Regions from separate parts of the Streptosporangium jomthongense genome, predicted to be linked through region 1. Evidence: predicted binding sites of a transcription regulator. Region 1 holds the regulator's gene; the other holds the start of a gene.
The links. Region 1 encodes LexA, which represses DNA repair genes until DNA is damaged. Its sites were predicted from a motif close to TCGAACANNTGTTCGA; they were not measured.
Positions count from the first base shown of each region.

Region 2: the regulator LexA is predicted to act here: its motif matches at 4,203-4,218, upstream of ruvC (crossover junction endodeoxyribonuclease RuvC).

Region 1 is NZ_JBHSBC010000015.1:32,332-39,582, reverse strand. Features, by position in the region: gene ACFOYY_RS17270 (vitamin B12-dependent ribonucleotide reductase) at 1-692, opposite strand, end outside; gene nrdR (transcriptional regulator NrdR) at 777-1,238, opposite strand; gene ACFOYY_RS17260 (hypothetical protein) at 1,722-2,072, opposite strand; gene lexA (transcriptional repressor LexA) at 2,272-2,982, shown strand; gene leuS (leucine--tRNA ligase) at 3,059-5,545, opposite strand; gene ACFOYY_RS17245 (hypothetical protein) at 6,085-7,251, shown strand, end outside.
Region 2 is NZ_JBHSBC010000037.1:122,065-129,315, reverse strand. Features, by position in the region: gene secD (protein translocase subunit SecD) at 1-1,146, opposite strand, end outside; gene yajC (preprotein translocase subunit YajC) at 1,266-1,634, opposite strand; gene ruvB (Holliday junction branch migration DNA helicase RuvB) at 1,861-2,907, opposite strand; gene ruvA (Holliday junction branch migration protein RuvA) at 2,969-3,589, opposite strand; gene ruvC (crossover junction endodeoxyribonuclease RuvC) at 3,586-4,170, opposite strand; gene ACFOYY_RS31755 (GNAT family N-acetyltransferase) at 4,274-5,431, opposite strand; gene ACFOYY_RS31750 (YebC/PmpR family DNA-binding transcriptional regulator) at 5,500-6,252, opposite strand; gene pdxT (pyridoxal 5'-phosphate synthase glutaminase subunit PdxT) at 6,256-6,846, opposite strand; gene ACFOYY_RS31740 (MFS transporter) at 6,917-7,251, opposite strand, start outside.

The sequences.
Region 1 (7,251 bases):
CGGCGGGTGGCGCCGCCGGACTTGATGGTGCCCGCCGAGGCGTCGGCGCCGCGCATGAAGGAGACGGGACCGCTGGCCGTACCGCCGCTGGAGAGCAGTTCCTTGGAGGAACGGATCCGGGAGAGGTTCACCCCCGAGCCCGAACCGCCCTTGAAGATCACACCCTCTTCCTTGTACCAGTCGAGGATGGACTCCATCTGGTCGTCGACGGCCAGGATGAAACAGGCGCTGACCTGCTGCGGGGAGGCGGTGCCGACGTTGAACCAGACCGGCGAGTTGAAGCTGAAGACCTGGTTGACCAGGGCGTGCTTGAGCTCGTGGTCGAAGATCTCGGCGTCCTCCTCGGTCGCAAAGTAGCCCTCCTCGACCGCGGTCCTGGTGTAGACGCCGACCACCCGGTCGACGAGCTGCTTCAGGCTCCACTCGCGCTGCGGGGTGCCGACGGCGCCCCGGAAGTACTTGGTGGTCACGATGTTGGCGGCGTTGACCGACCAGGAGTCGGGGAACTCGACGCCCCGCTGCTCGAAGTTGACCGAGCCGTCCCGCCAGTTGGTCATGACGACGTCACGGCGTTCCCAGGTCACCTGGTCGTACGGGTGCACCCCGGGCGTGGTGAAGATGCGCTTCATCTTCAGTCCCTTGCGTGGCCGCTTGCCCCCGCGCGCGACCGCGCCGTTGACCGTCTCCGTCATGACTTCCCCCTTCCGAGGCTCCATGGAGCCCCCAGTCGGACCAGTTCAACACGCCGCGTACTCCCCCGGCGCCCGGGGACTGACTCAGTCGCGCCGCGCGGAACGCTCGGCGCGCAGCTGTTCGATCTCGGCCTCGAAGTCGGCCAGGGTCTCGAAGCCCCGGTAGACGGAGGCGAAACGCAGGTACGCCACCTCGTCGAGCTCGCGGAGCGGGCCCAGGATCGCCAGCCCGACCTCGTGGGCCGCGATCTCCGCGGCCCCGGTCGCCCGGATGCTCTCCTCGACCCGCTGGCCGAGCTGGGCCAGCGAGTCCTCGCTCACCGGGCGCCCCTGACACGCACGCCGGACACCGGCGATCACCTTGTCCCGGAAGAACGGCTCGGTCACCCCGCTGCGTTTGCTCACCATGAGCAACACCGTCTCCTGCGTGGTGAACCTGCGCCCGCACTCCGGGCAGGTGCGCCTGCGCCGGATGGCGCTGCCGTCCTCGGTCGACCGGCTGTCGATGACCCGCGTGTCAGGATGACGACAGAACGGACAGTGCACGCGTGTCGCCTCCCTGACTTGCCCAGCGGCTCATCTTCCTCGCGTTGCTCCGCCGGCTCTGCGATCTCCGTGTGGAGACGCTCACGCACGCCCTCGAATGGTCGAGATGCGGTAATAGAAACACAATCTATGGTGGAGCGGAATGATGAAGCCACTAGATGTTGTGGTCCAACCGTAGGAGTGTCGGACCATGAACGCAAGTTAGGAAGGGCCTGCCGAGCGAAGTCGCCGATCAGCGCAGCTCAAGGGCGTCAGCCGGGCGTGTCGCCCTTCCGGTGCGGCCCCGCGGGCGCCGTCCGGACATGCGGCACCCCTCCCCGGGGCGTGCGAACGGGCCGATCGCCGAGATCCATTATCGGGTGAGCCCGGGGCGTGTCGTCACGCTCCGTCGTCGGCGCCCCCGCCCGCCCCTCCTCGGAGCGCCCAGGACCCCCACTGGCCACAGGGCCCGCAGAGGCCCGTCGAGGCGCCCCGGAAAGCCTTCTAGGAGGCGAGGGCCGCGTCCAGGAGGGCACCCGCCCAGAAGGCCGCCAGAACGAGGAGCACGAGCGCCAGGACCGCCACGACCCTCCCCCTGCGGGTCAGCCTGACCGGGGCGCGCCTCCGCCGGACGGTCGCGTGCGCCACCCTCCCCCCGGCGACGGCCCGCCTCCGCGAAACCGCCGGAACCGTACGGCCCGCACGCCCCGCGGCGGTCCCACGGGGACGCGCGACGGGCCGCCCGCCCCCCGCCGCCCCACGGCCCGCGTCCTTGGCGGCCGTCTCCCCGGCGCCCCTGACCAGCGTCAACGTGGGCCTGGTTGTCCTCGTGGCCGCCTTCACGGTGCCCCCCATCTCTTCGACCTGGCCGAACACATGTCGAAGAAAGATCGGCGAATCGAACACGATGTCGATCGAACTCCCGTACGATGTTGTACACCACGCCGCCACCGATTTCGAGGACCATTCGAACAAATGTTTGAGTATGATCTTCGGCGGAGGTACGGTCGCTGTGTGCGACGCAACCAATACAGACCGGGAGCGAGGAGATCATATGAGTGAGCGCGACGAGAGCGGCGCGGCCGTCAGTGACCTGGCGGTGCGCAGGCGTGACTCCCTCGGCCTCACCCCCAGGCAGCGCAAGATCCTTGAGGTGATCCGCGACTCGGTGCAGCAGCGCGGCTACCCGCCGTCGATGCGCGAGATCGGCGAGGCGGTGCAGCTGACCAGCACCTCCAGCGTGTCGCACCAGCTGACGGCCCTGCAGCGCAAGGGCTATCTGCGCCGCGACCCGCACCGCCCGCGTGCCCTGGAGGTGCGCCTGCCCGGCGAGCCGGTGCTGTGGGTCGACCCCGACACCAACGCCGAGGAGACCTCGGTCAACCGCCCGACCGCGGCCTACGTGCCGCTCGTCGGCCGGATCGCCGCCGGCGGCCCGATCCTCGCCGAAGAGAGCGTAGAGGACGTCTTCGCCCTGCCCAAGCAGCTCGTCGGCGAGGGCACCCTCTTCCTGCTCCAGGTCACGGGCGACTCCATGATCGACGCCGCGATCGCCAACGGCGACTGGGTGGTCGTCCGCCAGCAGCCCGTCGCCGACAACGGCGACGTGGTCGCCGCGATGATCGACGGCGAGGCCACGGTCAAGACCTTCAAGCGCAAGGACGGCCACGTCTGGCTGGTTCCGCACAACACGAACTACGACCCGATCCCCGGTGACGAGGCCACCGTCCTGGGCAAGGTCGTGGCGGTGCTGCGCAAGCTCTGAGGCGCCCCGGCGGCATCTCTCCCGGAACGCGAGGAGTGACCCTCAAACCGAGGGTCACTCCTTTCTGCGTTCACGATCAGGGAACGATGTTGACCAGCTTGGGGGCCCTGACGATGACCTTGCGGGGCGCGCCGGACAGGAAGGCCTGCACCTTCTCCGACGCCAGCGCCAGTGCCTCCAGGTCGGCATCGGAGATCTCCGGGGAGACCTCCAGACGGTCACGGACCTTGCCCGCGACCTGTACGACGCAGGTGACGGTCTCCTGCACCAGCAGCGCCGCCTCCGCGACCGGCCACCCGGCGGTCGCGACGGAGGCGGGGTGCCCCAGCCGCTCCCAGCCCTCCTCCGCCGCGTACGGCGCGACCAGGGACAGCATGACCGCCAGGGTCTCCGCGGCCTCGCGCACCGCCGGGTCGGCGGCACCGGGGCCCGAGTCGATGGCCCTCCTGGCGGCGGTCGTCAGCTCCATCATCCTGGCGATCGCGACGTTGAAGCGGTGCGAGTCGAGCAGCTTGGTGACCTCGTCCACGGTCCGGTGGACGACCTTGCGCAGCTCCAGATCACCGGTGGAGAAGTCGACGCCGGGTGCGGATCCCGCACCGGCCTCGGCCATGACGCGGAAGGCCCTGGCCAGGAACTTCTGCGACGCGGCCGGGGAGACGTCGGCCCAGTCGATGTCGTCCTCGGGCGGGCCGGCGAACAGCACGGTCAGCCTGACCGCGTCGACGCCGTAGGTGTCGATCTGCTGGCCCAGGTCGACCCCGTTGCCCAGCGACTTCGACATCGCCTTGCCCTGGTTGATGACCTGCCCCTGGTTCAGCAGGCGCAGGAAGGGCTCGGTGAAGTCGAGCATGCCCATGTCGTGCAGGACCTTGGTGAAGAAACGCGAGTACAGCAGGTGCAGCACCGCGTGCTCGACACCGCCGACGTACTGGTCGATCGGCCCCCACCTGCGGACCTTCTCCACGTCGAAGGGACCGTCCAGGTAGGTCGGATCCACGTAACGCAGGTAGTACCACGAGGAGTCGACGAAGGTGTCCATCGTGTCGGTGTCACGCTTGGCGGCTCCGCCGCACTTGGGGCAGGAGACGTTGACCCAGTCCTCGGCCGAGGCCAGCGGGGAGACACCCTTGGGCGCCAGCGCCTCACCACGCATGTCGGGCAGGGTGACGGGCAGCTGGTCGTCGGGAACCGGGACCTCGCCGCAGTCAGCGCAGTGGATGATCGGGATCGGGCAGCCCCAGAAACGCTGGCGGGACAGCAGCCAGTCACGCAGGCGGAAGTTGACCGCCGCCCTGCCGGTCCCGCGCCCGGCCAGCACCTCGATGATCCTGTGGATGGCCTCGGCCTTGGACAGGCCGTCCAGCGGCCCCGAGTTGACCAGGGTGCCCTCACCCGCGGTGGCGATCCCGGTCTCCCCCGGGTCGGCCATGCCGGTGTGGACGACGACCCGCACCGGCAGGTCGAAGGCGCGGGCGAAGTCGAGGTCGCGCTGGTCGTGGGCGGGAACCGCCATGATGGCGCCGTGGCCGTAGTCGGACAGCACGTAGTCGGCCGCCCAGACCGGCATGCGCTCACCGTTGACCGGGTTGATCGCGTAGCGGCCCAGGAAGACGCCGGTCTTCTCCTTCTCGGTGGACAGCCGGTCGATGTCGGACAGCTTGGCGACCTCGGCCCGGTAGGTCTCGAAGGCCTTCCGCTGCTCGTCGGAGACGATCTCCTCGGCCAGCGGGGCGTCCGGGGCGACGACGAAGAAGGTCGCGCCGTACAGCGTGTCGGGGCGGGTGGTGTAGACCGTGACCGGCTCGTCGCGGCCCTCGATCACGAAGTTGACGTCCGCGCCCTCGGACCTGCCGATCCAGTTGCGCTGCATGGTCAGCACGCGCTCGGGCCAGCCGCCCTCCAGCTGGGCCATGTCGTCCAGCAGCCGGTCGGCGTAGTCAGTGATCTTGAAGTACCACTGGGTCAGCTCCCTGCGGACGACCTCGGCGCCACAGCGCTCGCACCTGCCTCCGACGACCTGCTCGTTGGCCAGCACGGTCTGGTCGTTGGGGCACCAGTTGACCAGGCCGCCCTTGCGGTAGGCCAGGCCGCGTTCGAAGAAGCGCAGGAACAGCCACTGCGTCCACCGGTAGTAGGTGACGTCACTGGTGTGCAGACGACGGGACCAGTCGAAGGAGACCGCGTAACGCTTGTAGGAGGCCGCCTGGGTCTCGATGTTGGCGTAGGTCCACTCGGCCGGGTGCGCGTCACGCTTGATGGCGGCGTTCTCCGCGGGCAGGCCGAAGGAGTCCCAGCCGATCGGGTGCAGCACGTTGTAGCCGCGCTGGAACCAGTAGCGCGACACGATGTCACCGATGGCGAAGGCCTCGGCGTGACCCATGTGCAGGTCGCCCGAGGGGTAGGAGAACATGTCGAGCATGTAGCGACGCTCGCGCGGGTCCGCGGGGTCGTCGGAGGCGTGGAACGGGTCCAGTTCCTCCCACCGCCGCTGCCACTTGACCTGCAGTGCCTGCGGATCGTAGTGCTGCTCGTCGCTGTTCACGTCGGCTCGCTCGCTCACGTCAATCTTCCCTCGGTATACGTCTGCTGCGATGATCTGACCCGTCCGGCCCAATAGAAAAACCCTCCGCTCATGCGAAGGGCAGCCGCACCGGCGGGCGTCTAACGCCGAGAAGGCCGATGCGGCCCGGTAAGCAGCAGGGTCGCGGCACGCATACGGCAAGACTATCGCAGTCCGCAAGCCGTATTCGTGGCCTGGGGAAACGAATTGGATCACGGTAAACGGAGGACGCCCGTCCGGCGATCCAGCACAATAAGAGCAATCACGTGCCTGGAGCGGGCCGAGACCTGATGGGGACACATCCGTTGTGACCTCGCATGTCCCGTCAGTTTACTCTTCTCACCGTGGCACACTCAGTCGAGCCGGGGCAGGGCCCGGATCCCTTGGAGGCCGGCCTGCCGATGCAGGATCCACCGACCGACCCCACAGGACTCCAGTTCAGGGGGGCGTTCTCCGGTTTCCCTGCGAACATCCCTGCCTCCCGTGAGACCATGCCGAATACCCATAATTCGGGCACCCGTGCGGAAGGTAAGGAAGCCATGGCCCCGGAGCAGCCCAGCCAGCCCCACCTGCCTCCGGCGTGGCCGGAGGCGGCGGAGACGACGTCCGGCTGGGCGAACGACTCCTTCGGCGCCTCGTCGCCACGACTTCCCCTCCCCCATGAGGAGCCGGCCTCGCCCGCCGACGGCCAGGGACAGCCGGGCGCCGGTTGGGAGCAGGCGGGGGCGAGCACGCCCGAATACGGCTGGAGCCAGCCGACGCCGTCCCAGACCCCCAACGGGGCTCCCAGCGGGTCCTCCAACGGCTCCGCGACTCTCGGCGGCGGCTGGGACCAGGCGCTGGCCTCCCCTTCGGGGGGCGCGCCCGACGACATGGAGACCCCCCGGCAGGGCGTCCCCACTCAGCCTCCCGTCACCGGTCCGGCGTCCGGCTGGAACTCCCCGGCGGGGACCGGGTGGGACCAGGCAGCCCGTACGGCGCCCGCCGATCCGCGGGACCGCCCCGCCTCCAGCGCCACGACCAGCTGGAGCGACGCGTTCACCCCGCAGCCGAAGGACGCCCTCAGGCCGGACCCCGACCTGGCCGGCGGATACGGAGGCCAGCTTCCCGAGGCCGCTCCCGTGAGTGCCGAGCCCCGGTGGGACCCGCAGCCCCCGGCGGAGGCGGCACCCGCCGACAACCCGGTGTGGCCGCCCGCCACCGCCGAGAACACCGGATGGCCGTCCGCCACCACCCCACAGGACGACGCCGCGCAGCCGCCCGCCGCCGCAAACGCCTCCTGGCCGTCCGCCGCGCCGCAGGACAACGCCGTGTGGCCGCCGACGGCCCAGGCGAACGGCTCCGCCTGGCCGTCCGCCTCCGCCGAGAACACCGGGTGGCCACCCGCCGCTCCGGCCTCCGGTCCGGCCGCGGGACCCACCGCGCCCGCGGGAGACCCGGCGCCCGGGGCAACCGCGTGGCCGTCGGCCGTGCCCGGGGACAACCCCGTGTGGCCGCCCTCCGCGGCCGAGGGAACCGTGCGGGACCCGCTGTCGCACACGTGGTCGACCCCTCCTCAGGAGGAGCCGAGCCGTGACGGCGCGCCCTTCGGCGAGGACGCCGCCCGGGGCAGCTTCGGGGTGCCGAACAACCCCGCCGTCTGGGCCCTCGCCGCGACGACCGCGTCCGAACCCACCCCGCGCTCCGATCCGCTGAACGACCCGCTC
Region 2 (7,251 bases), on a different contig from region 1:
GAACTTCAGCGGCAGCGCGCCGAACTTCAGCTGGCCGGCCAGCTCGTTGGCCGTCACCTGGGTGAAGTTGCCGGAGATCTGCGCCCGGCCGCCGGTGATGGGCTCCTGGATGACCGGCGCGGAGATGATCACACCGTCCAGGACCATGGCGACCTGGTTGCGCGGCGGCTGGGAGTTGAACGCGGTGGTGGTCACCTTGGACCACTGGTCGGGGCCCTGCCCCTTGAAGGAGAGCTGGACGAGCCACTCACCGGTGGTCTGGTCGACGCCCGCGTTGGCGCTGGCGATCGCGCTTCCGGTGACGGCCGCCTTGTCGAGGACGTACTTGGCGCTGCCGTCCTGGCTGCAGCCGGCGTACTGCTTGTTGGGGTCGTCCTGGGCGCCCTGGCCCTTGTTCTTGGAGCAGTCGAGGGCCTCGAACTGCTTGAGCACCGCCGGGTCGATGCCGGTGGTGTCCACGTCGGCCAGCGGGTTGTCCGCGGGCGAGGAGGGCTGGGGCGAGGGGGAGCCGCTCTGGCCGGGCTTGGCCGAGGGGGAGGCCTCCGCCTTGTCGCCCTTCTTGCCGGTGTCCTGCTTGCTCTCCTGCTTGCCGGTGGCGGTCGGGGTCGCCTCCGGGCTGGGGTTGAGGAGCGCCGCCGACAGGGCGCGGCCCGCGGGCGAGGCGCTCGGGTTCGCGGCGGCCGTCGCGGTCGGCTCCGGCGTCTTCGTGCCCTGCTCGGCCGCGGGGGAGGCGGACGGGGCGGGGGACTTGTCGCCCTTCTTGCCGGGAGCCGTCGAGGAGGGGGAGGATGACGGCGTCGGCGCCTGGGTGGGCATCTGCCCCGGCGGCTGGGGTGCCCCTGCCGCGACCGCCATCACCTGACGGAAACGCAGTTCCGCGGTGGTGCCGACCAGCTTGACGACTTCCTCCTGGCCAACTCCGGGGACGGAGATGACGATGTTGTCACCGGATTTGGCGACCTCGGCGTCGGAGATACCGCTGCCGTTCACCCTGTTTCGGATGATGCCGACGGCGAGATCCAGGCTTTCCTCTGTGGGAGCCGTGCCGTTCGGGGTGACGGGCTGCAGTGTCACTGTCGTGCCACCGGCGAGGTCGAGGCCATATTCGGGGGTGTAAGCCCTGTTCAGGAGCATCACCCCACCCATGGCGAGAATAATCGCCAGTAGCAGTAGGAGCACGCGCCCCGGTCTGCTCTGGCCGCTGGTCGGTCGGGCCACTGGTCGTCAGTTCTTTCGGCTATAGGGAATGTTGGCGAGCCTACTTATCACTTCTTGGTCGTCGAGTCCTGGTCGTCACCGGGCGACTGCGCGGTTTCCACCACATTGTCATCTACGGTGTCGGTGTTCTCGGCGTCGCCCTGCGTGTCGTCGACCGGGCCCACCACACGCCCGATCGCGGCCTTGACCCAGCGGGTCTCGACGCCGGGGGCGATCTCCAGGATCACATCTTCGGCGTCGATCGCTACCACCGTCGCGAAAAGCCCGGTAGTGGTCATGATGCGGGTCCCCGGGGTGAGGGAGTTCTGCATCTGCGCCTGCTCCTGCTGCCGCTTACGCTGCGGCCTGATCAGCAGGAAGTAGAACACCACGACCATCAGCGCGATCATGATAAGGCTGGAGTAATTGCCGCCCATTGGGCCGCTCCTTCGGTTAAGGATGACCGGCCGGAGCCGGACGTCATGTGAGGCCACGCCGCGCTCAGCACGTCAGCCTACACAGCCAGCCAAGCCACGGAGTTTAGGCGAGCTGTTAGGAGCGCGGCAACGAGGTCACGTTCTGGCGCGCGGGGAAGTTCCCATTTTGATACGGTTGTCACCTTTTTGTGATCAACCCCGTGCGTTTTCTCACCGTAACTCAACGTCAGGAAGCCGCGGGGTCATCCCCAAGATCATGCAGGTCAGGCCCCTGGCCGGGCATCGGCACCGCGCCGAAGGCTCCGGGAGGGGGCGTCAACCCAAGGTGGACCCAGGCCGCCGCGGTCGCGACGCGTCCGCGAGGAGTGCGGGCCAGCAGGCCCTGCCGTACCAGGAACGGCTCCGCGACCACCTCGACGGTCTCCGGTTCCTCCCCCACCGCGACCGCCAGTGTTGACAGACCGACGGGACCGCCACCGAACTTGCCGAGCAGGGCGCCCAGGACGGCGCGGTCGAGACGGTCGAGTCCCTCGGCGTCCACCTCGTAGAGGTTCAGCGCCGCGGCGGCGACGTCCCTGCTGATCACCCCGTCCGCCCGGACCTCGGCGAAGTCGCGCACCCGGCGCAGCAGCCGGTTGGCGATGCGGGGCGTGCCCCGGGAGCGCCCGGCGATCTCGTGTGCCGCGTCGCCCGGGAGACGCAGGCCGAGCAGCCGTGCCGAACGGTGCAACACCTGTTCGAGCTCGGCGGCCTCGTAGAAGTCCATGTGCGCGACGAAGCCGAACCTGTCACGCAGCGGCGCGGGCAGCAGGCCCGCCCTGGTGGTCGCCCCGACCAGGGTGAAGGGCGCCACCTCCAGCGGGATGGCGGTCGCGCCCGGCCCCTTGCCGACCACGATGTCGACGCGGAAGTCCTCCATCGCGAGGTAGAGCATCTCCTCGGCGGGACGGGCCATCCGGTGGATCTCGTCGATGAAGAGGACCTCTCCCTCGGAGAGGGTGGACAGGATCGCCGCGAGGTCACCCGCCCGTTCGAGGGCGGGCCCGGAGGTGAGCCTGAGCGGCGCGGAGAGCTCGGCCGCGATGATCATCGAGAGGGTCGTCTTGCCCAGACCGGGCGCGCCGCTCATCAGCACGTGGTCGGGGGGACGGTTGCGCCGCAACGCGCTGTGCAGCACCAGGGAGAGCTGCTCGCGCACCCGCGCCTGGCCGATGAACTCCTCAAGACGTTTGGGGCGCAGCGCGGCCTCGATCAGGCGCTCGTCACCCTCCATCTCGGGTGAGACCAGATCCCGTTCCGCGCTCACGTCGTCTCCGCCTTTCCTGTGCCCTGTCTCACCGGACGCTCAGCACGCGAAGCGCGGCCTTGAGCAGCACGGCGACCTGGGGAACCCTGCCCTGCGCGATCTCGGCGTCAGCCTGGACGGCCACCGTGGCGACCGCCTCGTCGGCGTCCCTGACCGAGTAGCCGAGACCGACCAGGCCCGAGTGCACCTGGTCGCGCCAGGGCGGGACTGCGGCGGTGCCGTCGAGCGCGGCGTTGACCGCCTCCTCCGGCGTGCCGAGCTTGTCCTTGAGGTCGACGATGATCCGCTGAGCGCCCTTGGGGCCGACTCCGGGCACCCTGGTCAGCGCCTTGACGTCGGCGCTCGCCACCGCGATCCGCAGGGCGTTCGGCGTGTGCACGGCGAGCATGGCAAGGGCGACCTTGGGACCGACCCCGTTGGCCGTCTGCAGCAGCTCGAAGACCAGACGCTCGTCGTCGGTGCCGAAGCCGAACAGTGTCAGGGAGTCCTCCCTGACCACGAGCGAGGTGGCCAGTCTGGCCTCCTCCCCCACCCGCAGCGCCGCCAGTGTGCCGGGTGTGCAGTGGACGAGCACGCCGATCCCGCCGACCTCGACCACCGCCCCCTCCGGCGCGATCGCGGCCACCCGTCCCCGCACCGAGGCGATCACTTCGTGCTTCCCTTCGAATATCCGGCCCTGCCCCCGCCGCGGAAGTAGGCGGCGGCGCTCGTGCCGGGAGCGGCGGCCTTCGCGACCGCCTCCGCGAGCCTGTTGCGCGCCCCGCCCCGCCACACGTGACAGATCGCGAGGGCGAGGGCGTCGGCGGCGTCGGCGGGCTTGGGCATCTCGTCCAGGCGCAGGAGCCTGGTCACCATCGTGCCGACCTGTCGTTTGTCGGCGGTGCCGCTGCCGGTGATCGCGGCCTTGACCTCGGAGGGCGTGTGCAACGCCACCGGCAGCCCCCGGCGGGAGGCGCACAGGATCGCCACCGCGGAGGCCTGCGCGGTGCCCATCACCGTCCTGAGGTTGTGCTGGGCGAAGACCCGCTCCACGGCGACCGCGTCCGGCTTGATCTCGTCGAGCCAGCTCTCGATGCCCGCCTCGATCGCCACGAGCCTCGCGCCGGTCTCGTCTTCCGCGGGGGTGCGCACGACCCCGACCTTGACCAGGGTCAGCGGCGCCCCCGGCCGTCCCTCGACCGCGCCGAGCCCGCACCGGGTCAGCCCGGGATCGACCCCCATCACCCGCAGTTCGGGCAACCGCACCGGCACGCCTCCACTCGCCGAACACCTGTTCGGTGCCAGACTCTACCGCCTGCGCGCACACGACGCACGGTTCCCGGGCAGGCACCCCTCAGAAGTGGTCCAGCATGTACGGCCTGGCGTGGAAGGCCCCGTCCAGGGCGGCGTCGCCGTCCGCGGAACCGGTCAGTCCGCCGGTCCTGCGCAGGGTCGCGGCCGGAACCCCGCAGAACAGGGCGGAGAACGCCCCGGCCGTGAAGACGGGCAGAGCCGAGGGGAGGGTGCCCGCGGGCTCGGCCGTCGCCCGCCCTCCGGAGACGGACAGGTGCCAGGGTCCGGAGTTCTCCGGCCGCTGGGGGTCCTCGACCTGGATCACGGTGTCGAGGGTGACGCCGGGCGGGAAACCCCGCTCACGGATCGCCGCGGCCAGGTCGACGACGCGGAACATCCAGCGGGTCTGGCCCACCTCGTCCGTCGGACGGTTCCCGATCAGCCAGAAGACGGGGTCGTCGGGGGCCACGACCGCGTGGACGGACCTGGCGATCGAGGCCGAGGAACCGACCAGGGACCACAGCGTCCGCGCGGTCGCCTCCGAGCCCGCGACCAGGACGGGAACCTCCAGGTCCTGGTCGCGCCAGCGGTAGACGACGAGGCCGTCGTGTGCGAGATAGACGAAGTCGTCCCCCGTCGCCAGGCGCGCCCGCCAGACGTCGGCGTCCCAGCAGACGGGGCCGCAGGCGCGGGTGGCCAGGTGGACTCCCCGCAGGACCGAGACGACCCGCTCTGCGTCCTCCGGCCCGGCCCTGCGGACCTGGACCTGCTCGGTCCGCCTGATGGTCCGCAGCGCCTCGGCGGGCAGCACGGCGCGGTGCATGGCTCCGGCGTGCTCCCAGCCCAGCGATCGGTAGATGTGGGTGGTGGCCGGGTAGAGGGCGGAGACCGGGTGACCGAGGCTGGCGCAGCGCTCAAGGGTGGCCAGCATGATGGTCCGGCCGGCTCCCCCGCCCCTGTCCTCCGGGGCGACGGTCACCGAGGCGACGCCGCCGAGGGAGATCGGCCTGCCGTGCCAGTACTGGGTGAAGTCGTTGATCCGGCTCGTCGCGACCAGGCGGGCGCCGTCGAAGAGACCGAGATATCTCCCCGCTTCGAGTGCGGGAGTCACCATCCCGACCCACTGCCGCTGGACCGCCTCCGACACCGGTCCGAAGGCCCGCCTGCGATTGTCCGTCACCGCGTCGAGATCGCCCGCGGTCAGTTCACGTAGCTTCACAGCCACCCAACCTAGGCGGCGCGGTCCGGGCGGGGCGAATCGGTCGTCCCGCCCGGCACGACGGCCGTTCAGGCGTCGAGCTTCTCCAGGACGTCGTCGGAGACGTCGAAGTTGGCCCAGACGTTCTGGACGTCGTCGCTGTCCTCAAGGGCGTCGATCAGCCTGAAGACCTTGCGGGCGCCGTCCTCGTCGAGCGGGACGTTCATCGTCGGCACGAAGCTGGACTCGGCGGAGTCGTAGTCGATGCCGGACTCCTGCAGGGCCTTGCGGACCGGGACGAGGTCGGTGGCCTCGGAGACGACCTCGAACTGGTCGCCGAGGTCGTTGACCTCCTCGGCGCCGGCGTCGAGGACCGCGGTCAGCACGTCGTCCTCGCTCAGCGAGCCCTTGGGCACCAGCACGACGCCCTTGCGGTTGAACATGTAGGACACCGAGCCCGGGTCGGCCAGCGAGCCGCCGTTACGGGTCAGGGCGACGCGGACCTCGGAGGCTGCACGGTTGCGGTTGTCGGTGAGGCACTCGATCAGCACCGCGACCCCGCCGGGGGCGTAGCCCTCGTACATGATGGTCTGCCAGTCGGCGCCGCCCGCCTCAAGGCCGCCGCCACGCTTGCGCGCGCGCTCGATGTTGTCGATCGGGACCGAGCTCTTGCGCGCCTTGGTGATGGCGTCGTACAGCGTCGGGTTGCCGTCCGGGTCGGGGCCGCCGGTTCGGGCCGCGACCTCGATGTTCTTGATGAGCTTGGCGAACAGCTTGCCCCGCTTGGAGTCAAGCGCGGCCTTCTTGTGCTTCGTCGTCGCCCATTTGGAGTGGCCGGACATCGGCTAGAGCTCCCTCACCATGTCAACAAAATATGAATGCACACCGACATCCCCGGTAAGTTCCGGGTGGAAGGACGTGGCGAGCAGCGGTCCTTGGCGGACCGCGACGATCCTATCCCCAGCTTCGGCCCGAGCCAGCACTTCGACATCGGAACCGACAGATTCCACCCACGGGGCGCGAATGAAGATCGCCCGTATCGAGCCCCGGCCCGCGAAGTCGAGGTCCGCCTCGAAGGAGTCGACCTGACGGCCGAAGGCGTTGCGGCGGACCACCATGTCGATGCCGCCGATGGTCTGCTGGCCCTCGATGCCGCCCTCGATCCGGTCGGCCAGCATGATCATGCCCGCGCACGAGCCGTAGGCGGGCATGCCGCCCTTGATCCTCATCCTGAGCGGTTCGAGGAGTTCGAAGGTCTCGGCGAGTTTCCACATCGTGGTCGACTCCCCGCCGGGGATGACCAGGCCGTCGACCGCCTCCAGTTCACCGGGGCGCCGTACGGCGACGGCCCTGGCACCCGCCGCCTCCAGTGCGCGCGTGTGCTCGCGCACGTCTCCCTGCAGGGCGAACACTCCGACGGTCGGGGCGATGCTCACAGTGGTCCTCTCCAAGGGCTCGGAACGCCCCTTCAGCGTATGGCCACTGTGCGCGTCGCCCCAAACCGGGTCAGGCCGGGGCAGAGGCATCCTGGAAGGTGTGGTCGACGTCGATCCGATCCAGGCTCCTCATGTGGTGGCGCCTGCCGTACAGGACGGCCATGCCCGCCAGGCAGCAGGCCGCGCCCAGGACGTACGGCACCGCGGGCCCGACCTCCTCGCCCAGCTTGGTGACGACGTAGGGCGCGAGCGCGCCGCCCATCCAGCGCACGAAGTTGTATCCGGCGGAGGCGACGGGCCTCGGCGCGTCGGAGACCTCCATGGCCGCCTCGGTGAACACGGTGTTGTTCAGGCCGATCGGCAGGCCGGACAGGATGACGAAGACGACGACGCCCGGGTGACTGC